DNA from 3 places in the Aquamicrobium segne genome. Region 3 is predicted to be linked to each of the others. Evidence: predicted binding sites of a transcription regulator. Region 3 holds the regulator's gene; each other region holds the start of a gene.

What was found. The regulator PhoB, encoded in region 3, activates phosphate uptake and scavenging genes when phosphate is short. The targets are predictions, from matches to a motif close to TGTCATNNANCTGTCAT.
Region 1: ACFPLB_RS08355 (RNA degradosome polyphosphate kinase) is a predicted target of PhoB. The motif match lies at 1,939-1,955, and genes of this name have one in related genera.
Region 2: ppk2 (polyphosphate kinase 2) is a predicted target of PhoB. The motif match lies at 2,669-2,685, and genes of this name have one in related genera.

The regions. Positions count from the first base shown of each region.
Region 1 covers NZ_JBHSLL010000023.1:3,497-7,741, forward strand. Annotated here, with positions in the region: gene mutL (DNA mismatch repair endonuclease MutL) at 1-319, shown strand, start outside; gene ACFPLB_RS08345 (FAD-dependent monooxygenase) at 400-1,611, opposite strand; gene ACFPLB_RS08350 (zinc-finger domain-containing protein) at 1,633-1,878, opposite strand; gene ACFPLB_RS08355 (RNA degradosome polyphosphate kinase) at 2,042-4,243, shown strand; gene ppx (exopolyphosphatase) at 4,243-4,245, shown strand, end outside.
Region 2 covers NZ_JBHSLL010000045.1:1,317-5,561, reverse strand. Annotated here, with positions in the region: gene ACFPLB_RS12615 (TRAP transporter permease) at 1-1,490, shown strand, start outside; gene ppk2 (polyphosphate kinase 2) at 1,642-2,418, opposite strand; gene ACFPLB_RS12605 (LemA family protein) at 2,740-3,288, shown strand; gene ACFPLB_RS12600 (DUF2207 domain-containing protein) at 3,309-4,245, shown strand, end outside.
Region 3 covers NZ_JBHSLL010000056.1:60,426-64,670, forward strand. Annotated here, with positions in the region: gene ACFPLB_RS14940 (hypothetical protein) at 16-264, shown strand; gene ACFPLB_RS14945 (CHASE domain-containing protein) at 355-1,965, opposite strand; gene phoB (phosphate regulon transcriptional regulator PhoB) at 2,073-2,759, opposite strand; gene phoU (phosphate signaling complex protein PhoU) at 2,783-3,490, opposite strand; gene pstB (phosphate ABC transporter ATP-binding protein PstB) at 3,530-4,245, opposite strand, start outside.

The DNA.
Region 1 (4,245 bases), on a different contig from region 3:
CGGGCCGGGTGCCGTTGCCGTGCGTGAAACCCCTTCCATGCTGGGCGAGGTTGATGTGCAGCAATTGGTGCGTGATCTGGCCGATGAGATTGCCGACCATGAGACGACGCAGACATTGCTTGAGCGACTTCACCAGATTGCCGCGACCATGGCCTGTCATGGCTCGGTGCGTTCGGGACGGCGTCTCAAGCCGGAAGAAATGAATGCGCTGTTGCGCCAGATGGAGGAAACGCCGGGTTCAGGCACCTGCAATCACGGCCGACCGACCTATATCGAGTTGAAACTTACCGATATTGAACGGCTTTTTGGCCGGCGTTGAATCTCAGATGCTCTAAACTCTTGTTTAGCTGCATTTATGCGACGCCGAATGATTTCATTTTGGCCATAAGCCAAAAAACCTTAAACCTGCGGCAAGCGCCAGCCATACAGCCAGTCAAGATCGGCAGCCAGGCTTTCAGGTGATTTGACGCGCAGCATAAAATTGCGGGCAAGGGCTACAGGCCCTGTGGCGTTCCACGCCAGCTTGTTCAAGGCTCCGCGTCTTGCAACCCTGGCAAGGCGCGTCTTGCGGCTTTCTTCCCATGAGGCAATTGCATTTGGCATGGTGGCAGGATTTTGAGCCAGCATCTGGGCAAGCAGGGCAGCGTCTTCTATCGCCATGGCAGCACCTTGTGCGGCAAAGGGGGTAACAGCATGAGCGGCATCGCCAATCAGCACCAGACCCGGCGCACTCCACTTTGCCGTAAAATCAACCGTATTAAGCGGCCATGGGGTCCAATGCTCTACCAGTTCTGCAAGCCTTGCAAGCTGGTTTGAGGCATGAGCAAAGGCGTCGAGCAAGACAACGGGACTGGTCACGGCAACAGCATTTTTGCCCGTGGGGGTAAAGGCGACCAGATTGATTTCCCTGCCGGCACGCAAGGGATAGGCAACCAGATGAAAGTCGCCATGCAGAAAGGCGGTTACGCAATTTATATCTGCGATCTGACAAAATGCTTTTCCGGCAGGGCTTTCGGTGCTGATGGTGGTGCGCCAGGCAATCTGCCCGCTGAACCGGTTGCTGGCGCCACCAGCGATATTTTGACGGGTTTGGGACCAGACACCATCGGCGCCGATCAATAAATGGCTTTCAATGGTTTGGCTTGCGCCGTTTTCCTCTTTAAAGCAGGCGCTGATCCTGTCATGTGCACCTGTTGAAATTTTGGAAAGGCGCATTCCTGTTGATAGTTTGATCAAGGGGGAGGCGGCAGCCTGCGTCAGCAATGCTTGCTGCAAATCTGCACGGTGGGCCACAAGATAGGGCGCGTTCCAGCGCGTTTGTGCAAATTTTCCCAGTGGCACACGGGCCAGAAGGCGCAGTGACTTTGCATCCTTGAGTTGTACGCAGTCCGGTTGCAGCGCCAGATCATGCAGATGCGGCAAAACACCAAGCTCTGCCAGAATATGTGTGGCATTGGGTGAAAGCTGAAGTCCGGCGCCAAAGGCATGTAATTGTGGAGCCTGTTCAAAAATCTTGCTGGCAATGCCTTGCCGTGCCAGGGCAACGGCCAGTGTCAGACCGGCGATCCCTGCCCCGGCAATCAGCACGGGTTTTGTGCTTACGGGCTCCATTGTTTGCTTTACATGGCCTGCTCAGGCTGCGTTCTCAACATAGGCGCATCCCTCAGGCATGGTTTGAGAAAAAGCCAGCGTTGCATTGTAGCGATAGAGCGTGGAGCAATAAGGACAAACCCTTTCATCATCCTCGCCCATATCCAGATAAATATGAGGATGATCGAAAGGCGGTTTGGAACCAACGCATTTGAATTCCTTCACACCGATCTCGATTGCCGCGTGGCCCTGTTGATTATGGAAATGGGGAATGGGGCTGCCAGCCATGCGTGTCTCCTTCAAACTGTCCTCTGCATTTGGATCATAAGCGGAATCTTTGCAAGCATATGAAATGAAACTGTCGTAAAACTCTGCCAAAGGATGCTGTATAATATACGGTTGACTGATGGTGAGGCTTGCATATTGAAAGCCTTGAGGGAAATCTGAAAACATGAATGAATTGAAGCCGAAACAGGCGCAGTTTACCACTGCCGAAATTGCCCCGGATGAAAATGGTAATCCGGACCGCTTCGTCAATCGTGAATTCTCCTGGCTGCAATTTAACCGGCGTGTGCTGGAAGAGGCGCGTAATGAACGGCATCCGCTTCTGGAACGGGTACGTTTTCTGTCGATTTCAGCGGCCAATCTTGATGAGTTCTTTATGGTGCGCGTGGCGGGGCTTGCCGGACAGGTGCGCCAGGGCATTGCACTGAAAAGCCCGGATGGTCGAACGCCTGAACAGCAGCTTGAGCAGGTTTTGCGCGAGATTGAGCGATTGCAAAATGACCAGCAGAAAGTGCTGGCTGAACTGATGAGGCTTCTTGAAAAAGAAGGTGTTGCAACGGTCAAGGTGTCAGATCTCGACCGGGATGAAAAAGCCTGGCTGGATGAGTATTTTCACGAACAGGTGTTTCCGGTTCTGACACCTTTGTCGATTGATCCGGCCCATCCCTTTCCCTTCATTCCCAATCTTGGCTTTTCCATTGCGCTTCAGTTGCATCAGATAAGACAGAGCCAAGATATGAGCGCGCTTTTGCGGCTGCCGCCGGCTCTCAAGCGTTATATCCGCCTGCCGGATCGGAAAAAGCATGTGCGCTTTTTGTTGCTGGAAGATGTGGTGGGCCTTTATATCGGCCGTCTGTTTCCCGGCTATGAAGTCAGAGGATCAGGCACGTTTCAGATTATTCGTGACAGTGACATCGAGGTTGAGGAAGAATCCGAAGATCTGGTACAACTGTTTGAAACGGCTCTCAAGCGCCGTCGGCGCGGTTCGGTCATCCGCATTGAATTTGACAGCCATATGCCGGAAAGCCTGCGCGAATTTGTAACCAGTGAACTGGGTGTCGCCAGAAATCGCGTCAGTGTCATGAACGGGCCGCTGGCGCTCAGCCAGATTTCCGAAATTGTCGGCCTGGCGCGTGATGATCTTAAATTTATCCCTTATAATCCTCGCTTTCCCGAGCGTATTCGCGAGCATGGGGGCGATTGTTTTGCAGCCATCCAGGAAAAAGACATTGTCGTTCACCACCCTTATGAATCTTTTGATGTGGTGGTACAGTTTCTGCGGCAGGCAGCCCTTGATCCTGAAGTTGTGGCAATCAAGCAAACACTTTATCGCACATCAAATGACAGCCCCATTGTACGTGCGCTGATCGATGCGGCGGAAGCGGGTAAATCTGTTACCGCGCTGGTTGAACTCAAGGCGCGTTTTGATGAAGAAGCCAATATTCGCTGGGCGCGTGATCTTGAGCGCGCCGGTGTTCAGGTGGTGTTTGGTTTTCTGGAACTGAAAACCCATGCCAAAATGTCGCTGGTGGTGCGGCGCGAAGAAGGAAAAATGCGCAATTATGTGCATCTGGGCACCGGAAATTATCACCCCATCACGGCGCGTATCTATACGGATTTGTCATTTTTCACCACAGACCCGCAGATTGCCAGCGATGTGTTGCAGGTTTTCAATTTCATCACCGGCTATGCCGAACCGGCTGAGGAAATGCAGCTTGCCATGTCTCCTTTCACGCTGCGCACTCGCATCCTGTCGCATATTGAAGATGAAGTCCGCCATGTGCGCGAAGGGGGTGTCGGCAGCATATGGATGAAGATGAACTCGCTTGTCGATCCCGTTGTTATTGATGCGCTTTATGAGGCAAGCCAGGCCGGTGTGGAAATTGATCTGATTGTGCGTGGTATTTGCTGCTTGCGACCTCAGGTGCCGGGATTGTCGGAAAATATCCGGGTCAAATCCATTGTCGGGCGTTTTCTGGAACACAGCCGCGTCTATTGTTTCGGCAATGGCCATGGACTGCCTTCTGATGAGGCAATTGTCTATATCAGTTCGGCGGACCTGATGCCGCGCAATCTGGACCGCCGGGTTGAAACCATGGTGCCGATCACCAACTCGACTGTGCATGAGCAGATTCTGGATCAGATCATGCTGGGCAATCTGGTGGACAATCAGCAGAGTTTTGAAGTATTGGTCGATGGAACGTCGCGCCGGGTGGTGCTTGAAGAAGGCGAGGAGCCGTTCAATGCGCAGGAGTATTTCATGACCAATCCCAGCCTTTCGGGACGTGGCGATGCCTTGAAATCTCATGCGCCAAAGCAGATCGCCCGGTTTCAGCGCCGCAAGAAAAGCGTTCCGACGCAAGGCTGATG
Region 2 (4,245 bases), on a different contig from region 3:
GTGCGTCCTGGTCCTCCGTCGTCAACCATCTCTACCTCACCAGTCAGGGCATATACGGTCTGCCGGTCGGCGTGATCGCAACCTATGTTTTCCATTTCGTGCTGTTTGGCGTGCTCGCCACCCGCATGGGGCTCGGCCAGCTCTTCATCGACATGGCCACCTCGCTTGCCGGGCGCTATGCTGGCGGGCCGGCCAAGGTGGCGGTCGTCTCCTCGGCGCTTCTGGGCACCATCACCGGCTCGTCCATCGCCAATGCGGTGACAACCGGCGCACTGACAATCCCGGCGATGATCCGCATCGGCTACAAGCGCCATTTCGCCGCCGCCGTCGAGGCCGCCGCCTCCACCGGTGGCCAGATCACCCCGCCGATCATGGGCGCTGCCGCCTTCCTGATGATCGAGTTTCTCGGCATTCCCTATACCCACATCATGATTGCCGCCTTTGTGCCGGCTTTCATGCATTTCTTCGGCGTGTTGATGCAGGTGCATTTCGAGGCCAAGCGCCGCGGCCTGCGCGGCCTGACCAGGGACGAGATGCCGCAAATCTGGAAAGTGCTGAAGCGCGACTGGCCAACGCTGTTTCCGCTCTTCGTGCTGCTTGGCGTACTGATGAACGGCTATACGCCCTATCTGGCGGCCTTCTGGGGCATCACGCTGTGCATCGTCGTCGGCCTGCTCAATCCGCGCAACCGGCTGACCATCTCAGACGTGTTTGAAGGCTTCGTCATGGGTGCGAAATATGCGCTGGCCGTCGGCGCGGCGGCCGCCACCGTCGGCATCATCATCGGCGTCGTCACCCTGACCGGGGTTTCCTTCAAGGTCGCCTTCATGGTCACCTCGACCGCTTCCGGCTGGGCCGCCAGCATCGCACCCTTCATTCCCTTCGGGCTGATGGGAACGGCTGCACTGACCTTGATGATGACGCTGATCCTGACCGGCGTGGTCTGCATCGTCATGGGAACCGGCGTGCCGACCACGGCCAACTATCTCATCATGGTGACGGTGGCCGCGCCAATTCTGGCGCTGCTCGGCGTCGAGCCGATCGTCGCTCACTTCTTCGTCTTCTATTATGGCATTCTGGCCGACATCACGCCGCCGGTCGCCCTTTGCGCCTATGCCACCGCAGGCATTGCCAATTCCAATCCATTCACGACCGGCAACACCGCCTTCCGCCTTTCCATGGGCAAGGCGCTGGTGCCGTTCGTATTCGTATTCTCGCCCTCCATGCTCATCATGGTCGAGAACTTCTCGCTCTATGAGTTCCTGCTATCGACCTATGGCTGCGTTTTAGGGATCACCGCCTTGTCGGCGGCGTTTTCCGATTATCTCGCAGATCGGTTGTGGTGGTGGGAAAGGATTTTGCTGGCCTTTGCCGCATTCCTGCTTGTCGCACCAGAACTGACCAGCACGATTGTCGGCACGCTGATTTTCCTGCCGATCGCATTGCGGCCTTTGCTGAAGAAGCGCGAGGCTCTGGCCGAACCGGCGTAAAACACGACCTGTTTCGGAAAGGCCGTGTTTTGCCCGTGGCCGCCAGCAGCCCTGCCACCTGCTGGCTAGAGCATTTTGTGAGTACAGATGGAGCCCATCTGACGTCACACAAAATGCTCTAGGAAGGGATAGTCGTTAGAGTCAGGACCTATTAATAATGGTCCGTAACCGGCTTGACGGGTCCATCATAGCGTTCCTTCGATGGCTTGCCTGTCAGAGAGGGCAATTCCAGCGCCTCATCCGGCAATTTATAGTCTGGCACCAGATCAAGCAGGTGTCGGATCAGGTTGAGCCTGCCGCGGCGCTGGTCATTGAATTCGACCATATACCAGGGAGCATGAGGCGTGTGGGTGGCATGGAACATCGCATCGCGGGCGCGACCATAGTCCTCATAAAGATTACGCGATTCCAGATCCACCGGTGAAAGCTTCCAGCGCTTCAGAGGATCCTGAGCCCGTTCGGCAAAGCGCTCCTCCTGATATTTCTGATCGACCGCCAGCCAATATTTGAAGAGCAGGATACCATCATCCACAAGCAACTTCTCAAACAGCGGCGCCTGTGCGAGGAACTCATGATATTCAGCGTCAGAACAGTACCCCATGACCTTCTCGACGCCAGCGCGATTGTACCAGCTGCGGTCAAACAGCACGAGTTCTCCTGCCGCTGGCAAGTGAGCCACATAGCGCTGAAAATACCACTGCGTTGCTTCGCGCTCGGTCGGCTTGGGCAATGCTACCGTATGCACCTGGCGAGGGTTCAACCGCTCGCTGATTGTATTGATGACACCGCCCTTTCCGGCTGTGTCGCGCCCCTCAAGCAGCACCATCATTCGCTTGCCGGTCTTGCTCAACCACCGCGCGACATTGTTTAACTCCAGTTGCAAGGGCTCGAGCAGTTTCTCGTATTCCTTCTTTTTCATTTTATCCATGATTGCGCTCCGCTCGTTTTGTTCAGTTGCAATCGCATCGTGCTTTACAATCAAGTGCAACCTGTTTTGAGAAAAAGAGAAGATTATCTTACTCTTTTCGATAAAATCTCCGTTGCCTGGGAGAAATTCTACAATTTTTCCAAGCCGCACGGAGCCTTTCAACGGCAAGGCGCTTTACGAGATGCATCACAAAAAGCTATAGTCGCACAAAGAAATGTCCTAAAAACACCTGCAGCTTACACTTTGGCGCCTGACAGATACGCGACACTTCAGGTTTTTCAGGAGAGGGGGAACTTGATCGTGGATTTCGGTTTCGGGACGATCCTGCTTATCATTCTTTTGGTGATCGCTGGATATGTGGTTGTTGCCTATAACGGCCTCGTGAAGGCTCGCCAAATGATGCGCGAAGCCTGGTCGGGCATTGATGTGCAGTTGAAGCGGCGTGCTGACCTGATCCCCAACCTGATCGAGACTGTCAAGGGATACGCCCAGCACGAACGTGCCGCACTGGAGGAAGTGACCGTGCTGCGCACGCGTGCGCAAAGCTTGCCCAGAGATGATGTCGCCGGACGTGCGCAGGTGGAAGGCATGCTTGGGCAAGCGCTGGGCAGGCTTTTTGCGGTTGCGGAAGCCTATCCCGACCTCAAGGCCAATGAGAACTTCATGCAGTTGCAGGGTTCGCTTGAGACACTCGAAAGCGAAATCCAGATGGCGCGGCGCTACTATAACGGAGCAGCGCGCGATCTGAACGTCAAGGTCGAAAGTTTTCCTTCCAACCTGATCGCCAATATGTTCAGCTTTAGCCAGGCCGAATATTTCGAGATCGAGAATGCACAGGACCGCGCCGTGCCGAAGGTGTCGTTCAACTGAAGGCCCTTCAGATGAGGTCCATGGCACGATTTGTCATTGCCGTCCTGCTGGTTTTCGGCCTGTCTGGATACGCGCTGGCGGCTGAGGAAATCCGCAATTTTCACGCGCTCGTCGAGGTTGCCCCTGATGCGACATTGACGGTGACAGAAACCATTGCCGTCAATGTCGAAGGCCGGCAGATTTCGCGCGGCATCTTTCGTGACATTCCGCTGCGTTATGAAGATGAGACCGGTCGTACACGCGAAGTAAAGCTGGATGTCCAGTCGGTTATGCGTGATGGTAAACATGAAAACTATACGCTCGAGCGCGATTCCGGTGTCCTGCGCATCCGGATCGGCCATGCAGCGACGCTCCTGCCACACGGGCTGCACAGCTACGAGATCACCTATGAGACAACGCGGCAGATCCGCTATTTCGACGATCATGACGAACTCTACTGGAATGTCACCGGCAATGGCTGGGACTTTCCGATTCTGAAATCGAGCGCCGAGATCAGGCTGCCGGCAAGCGGTCGTGCGACAGACATCACCTACTATACGGGCCGTTACGGATCGACCGAGCAGGCAGCACGGGCCGAGCGACGGGATGGTGGCAATCGCATATTCATCGAGGCAACACGGGTGCTTGGCCCGCGCGAAGGGCTGACGGCGGTTGTCGCATTTCCAAAAAATATGGTCGCCCCCCTTTCTGCAGCCGAACGCAGGGCCGACTGGTGGCACGACAATCTTGGCTGGATCATTGGCAGTGGTGGACTGGCGATCGTGCTTGCCTTCTACCTCTGGGCCTGGCGTCGCGTCGGACGTGATCCGCCTGCGGAGCTCATGGTGCCACGCTGGACCCCGCCGGAAGGCATTTCGCCAGCCCTTGCAAATTACATCGAGAAACGCGGTTTCCGTGGCGTGGGCTGGGACGCCTTTTCTGCTGCAATGATCAATCTTGCGGTCAAGGGACATCTGG
Region 3 (4,245 bases):
GAGAGGAACTATTCCATGTATAAAACCATCATAGTGCTGGCAGCAATTGCTGCCATGAGCGGCTGCACCACCACTGAACGCGATGTTGGCGTTGGCGCGGCTGCCGGTGCGGTTATTGGCGGCATTGCCGGCGGCACCAAGGGTGCGCTTATCGGCACGGCAGTCGGTGCCGGCTCGGGCCTTCTGGTCCGCAATTTGCGCAATGGCTATTGCGAATATCGCGATCCCGATACCCGCCGCATCTACACCGCCCGCTGCAACTGATCTTAGAAAAGTTGCAGACTTTTTAAGATAAGATCATGCGGAAGAAGAAGGTCGGCTCTGCCGGCCTTCTTGTTTCAGCGGCCAGCCTGCTTATTTCAGCGGAATGCGGATTTTCACCTGAAGGCCGCTCGGCAAAAAACGTCGGCTGATAGACCCGCCAAGTTCACGGGTGATATTGACATCAATCAGTTTGGTGCCAAAGCCGATGCTTTCAGGCTTCTGAAGATTTTCCTGTTCCGATTCACGCCAGTTCAAGATCAACATCCGCTTGCGGTGCTGCCCTTCCACCCGCCAGTCAACCTTGAGCGCATCAATCGAATTGCTTGCTTTTCCATATTTCAAGGCATTGGTCGCCAGTTCATGAAAAGTCAGGCCCAGCGCCTGTGTGGCAGCCTCATCGAGTAAAACCTGCGGGCCATTCAACAGCCCCGGCTGAAGATCGTTGCCAAACACCTGCTCCAGTTCAATGCGCAGCAACTCCATAAGATCCACCTTTTGCCAGCGCGAGCGCGTCAGCATATCCTGTGAAGCGGCCATCGCCTGCAAGCGGGCGGTAAAGGATTCAGAAAACTCATTCACATCGGCGGCCCGTGAGGCCGTCTGTCTGGAAATCGCCAATATGCGGGAAATGAGATTCTTGATCCGGTGCTTCATCTCCTGAAGCATCAAATCCTTTTCCAAAAGGCTCTTTTCGGCTGTTTCATGCAGTTTTTCAGCAGCATCATAGGCGCGTTCCCTGTAGCGGGACACCAGCGCAATAGCGACAGCCGACAACAACCCAAACAGGCCAAGCATGACAGGGATCACAGGCGAGGATGGTGGCGAAAACGCAACCGTTGGCTCAAATTTCAAAGCCCACTGGCGGTCAGCCACATTCATATAGCGCGTATCCACAAGGTTCCCCATCGTGATGGCGGGCGTTGCGGAATTGAACATCGGTTTTTCTTCTCCTGTCTGGCTGTCATAAATGGTGACATGGACAGGAAGCAGGGGCATACGCAGCAGCGCCGAATTGAACAACTCATCAGAACGAAACCCGGCATAAAGAAAGCCGTCGGTAAGCGGAGGCGGCGTTTGAGTTGCGGCAAAAGGCCGGGCATTCTTCAACCGCACAAAAACAACAAAGCCCGCAAATGGGTCAACTCCGGCATTTTCACCCAGCATGAGCGGTGCTGTGGCATGTAGAGCGTCATCGCTCATCGCCATTTCCATCGCCTGACGACGGATCGGGTCTGAAAACATGTCATAGCCAATCAACATGTCGCTGGACGGTTTGCGCGGCTCAAAAATCACAACAGGTGCGCGCCATTGCTGATCCGTTTCAGGATAGATTTCGCGCTCCAGCCCCTGTTCCTGATGGATGAGGCTCCTGATCTGCTCCTCATCGCCTGTGCGCGCCAGCCGCAAAGTGCCCAGACCACGCAGGCCCGGGAAATTCACCTTCATGTCCAGCGCCGCAATAAAAGCCTGGAATTGCGGCTGACTGACCCGATTTTCATGTGTATCGAGAAAAGCCTGTGTGGTTTTCAACAGGGTCAGATGCAGATCCAGCCGCGTTTCAATCCGCGAGATCGCATCATCAACAATGGCCTCAAACTTGATACGTGCCGCTTCCTGACTGCCAAAATAGGCAAATCCCGCCATTGCCAGACTGATCAGGGCAATGGCCAAAAAGGTAAGAAGCGGAAAGAGTCTTTTCAACAGGCTGCGTAATCCCTCAATATATAAGGCATTAGTAGCAAGTCCGTGTATCTTGACAAGCGTGAGGTGACAACCACCAGAGCATTTTTGTGAGTACAGAGATGCCCTTATTCCGGCCTGATCGCATAGCCTGAACCACGCACCGTGCGGATAATATCGGGCATAGCCCCATGATTGAGCGCCTTGCGCAATCGGCCCACATGCACATCGACCGTGCGCTCATCAATATAGATTGTCTCGCCCCACACATTGTCCAGCAATTGCCCGCGCGAAAAAACCCGGCCAGGATTTTGCATGAAAAATTCCAGCAACCGAAACTCGGTCGGACCAAGCCTGATCTCAAGCTCCTGACGATAGACACGGTGCTGCTCGCGATCGAGCACAATATCGCCAACCGTAAGCACGGACGACAAAACCTCGGGCTTGGTGCGCCGCAGCAGGGCTTTGACCCGCGCCACCAGTTCCGGCATGGAAAAAGGCTTGACCAGATAATCATCAGCCCCGGTGGAAAGGCCGCGCACCCGGTCGCTTTCTTCACCACGCGCCGTCAGCATGATGACCGGCAAGCGCGCACTTTGCTCGCGCATCCGCAGCCGCCGGCACAATTCAATGCCCGAAATGACCGGCACCATCCAGTCGAGGATCAAAAGATCAGGCACATTTTCCTGCAAGCGCAATTCTGCTTCATCACCACGGGTGATGATCTCGACCTGATAGCCTTCCGCTTCCAGATTGTAGCGCAAGAGAATGCCCAGTGGCTCCTCATCCTCAACCACCATGATACGTGGCGCAATCATTTCCTGCTCCTGAAACCGGCTCAGGCTACGGGCGCAGGCATGCCGGTCTCGTCCTGCTTGGGACGCTCGACAGGCAATTGCGCACCAGTCAGCACATAATAGGCATTTTCTGCAATATTGGTGACGTGGTCACCAATCCGCTCCAGATTCTTGGCGCAAAACAGCAAATGCGTACAAGCCGTGATATTGCGTGCATCTTCCATCATATAGGTCAGCAATTCACGGAAAACGGCGGTATAGCGCACGTCGATCAGTTCATCTTCGTCACGCAACCGCACCAGTCCTTCCGGGTTGCGCGCCTCATATTCTTCAATAACGCCGTGCACCTGTTCCAAAACCAGCCCGGTCATATCCTCAATCGAACGGGCCAGTTCGCGCGGCATGGAGGATTTGCCAACCGCATCGACACGCTTGGCGATGTTTTTGGCCAGATCGCCGATCCGTTCCAGATCACCGGCCATGCGTAGCGCTCCCACAACGGCGCGCAGATCCTGCGCCATCGGCTGACGCTTGCCAATCAGCACAATGGCGCGATCATCCAGCCGCCGCTGATAATCATCCATGATGAGATCTTCTGAAACAACCCGCTTTGCCAATGCGCTGTCAGTAGAAATCAGGCTTTTCGTGGCCTCATCAATCATCGTGCTGGCCAGGTTCACCATATCGCGCACCAATTGCTGGATCTCTTTGAGATCTTCATCAAAGGCGGTTACCGTATGAGTGCTCATCATGCGTCCCTCATCTGTTGCCATGACAGCGGCAAATCCTCAACCGAAGCGGCCGGTGATGTAATCTTGCGTGCGCTTGTCATCAGGATTGGTGAACATCTTCTCCGTCGGCCCTTCCTCAGCCAGATTGCCAAGATGGAACATGGCGGTGCGCTGCGAAACGCGCGCGGCCTGCTGCATGGAGTGGGTGACGATGACGATGGTGTAATTTTCCCGCAACTCGTCGATCAGTTCCTCCACACGCGCGGTGGCAATCGGATCGAGCGCCGAGCATGGCTCATCCATCAGGATGACTTCAGGCGAAACGGCAATGGCGCGTGCAATACACAAGCGCTGCTGCTGGCCACCTGAAAGGCCGGTGCCCGGATCATTAAGGCGATCCTTCACCTCATTGAACAGGCCCGCCCGCTTCAGGCTGGTTTCCACAATGGCGTCCATATCGGCCTTGTTGCGCGCCAGACCGTGAATGCGTGGGCCATAGGCCACATTCTCATAGATCGATTTTGGAAACGGGTTCGGCTTCTGGAACACCATACCGACACGTGAGCGCAACTCGACCACGTCGATATTGCGATCATAAATATCTTCGCCATCCAGCGTGATCTTTCCTTCGACACGGGCTGAATCAATCGTGTCATTCATCCGGTTGAGACAGCGCAAAAAGGTCGATTTTCCGCAGCCGGACGGGCCAATCAGGGCTGTGACCTGATTTTGACGGATTAAAAGATCCACCCCGAACAGGGCCTGCTTGTCGC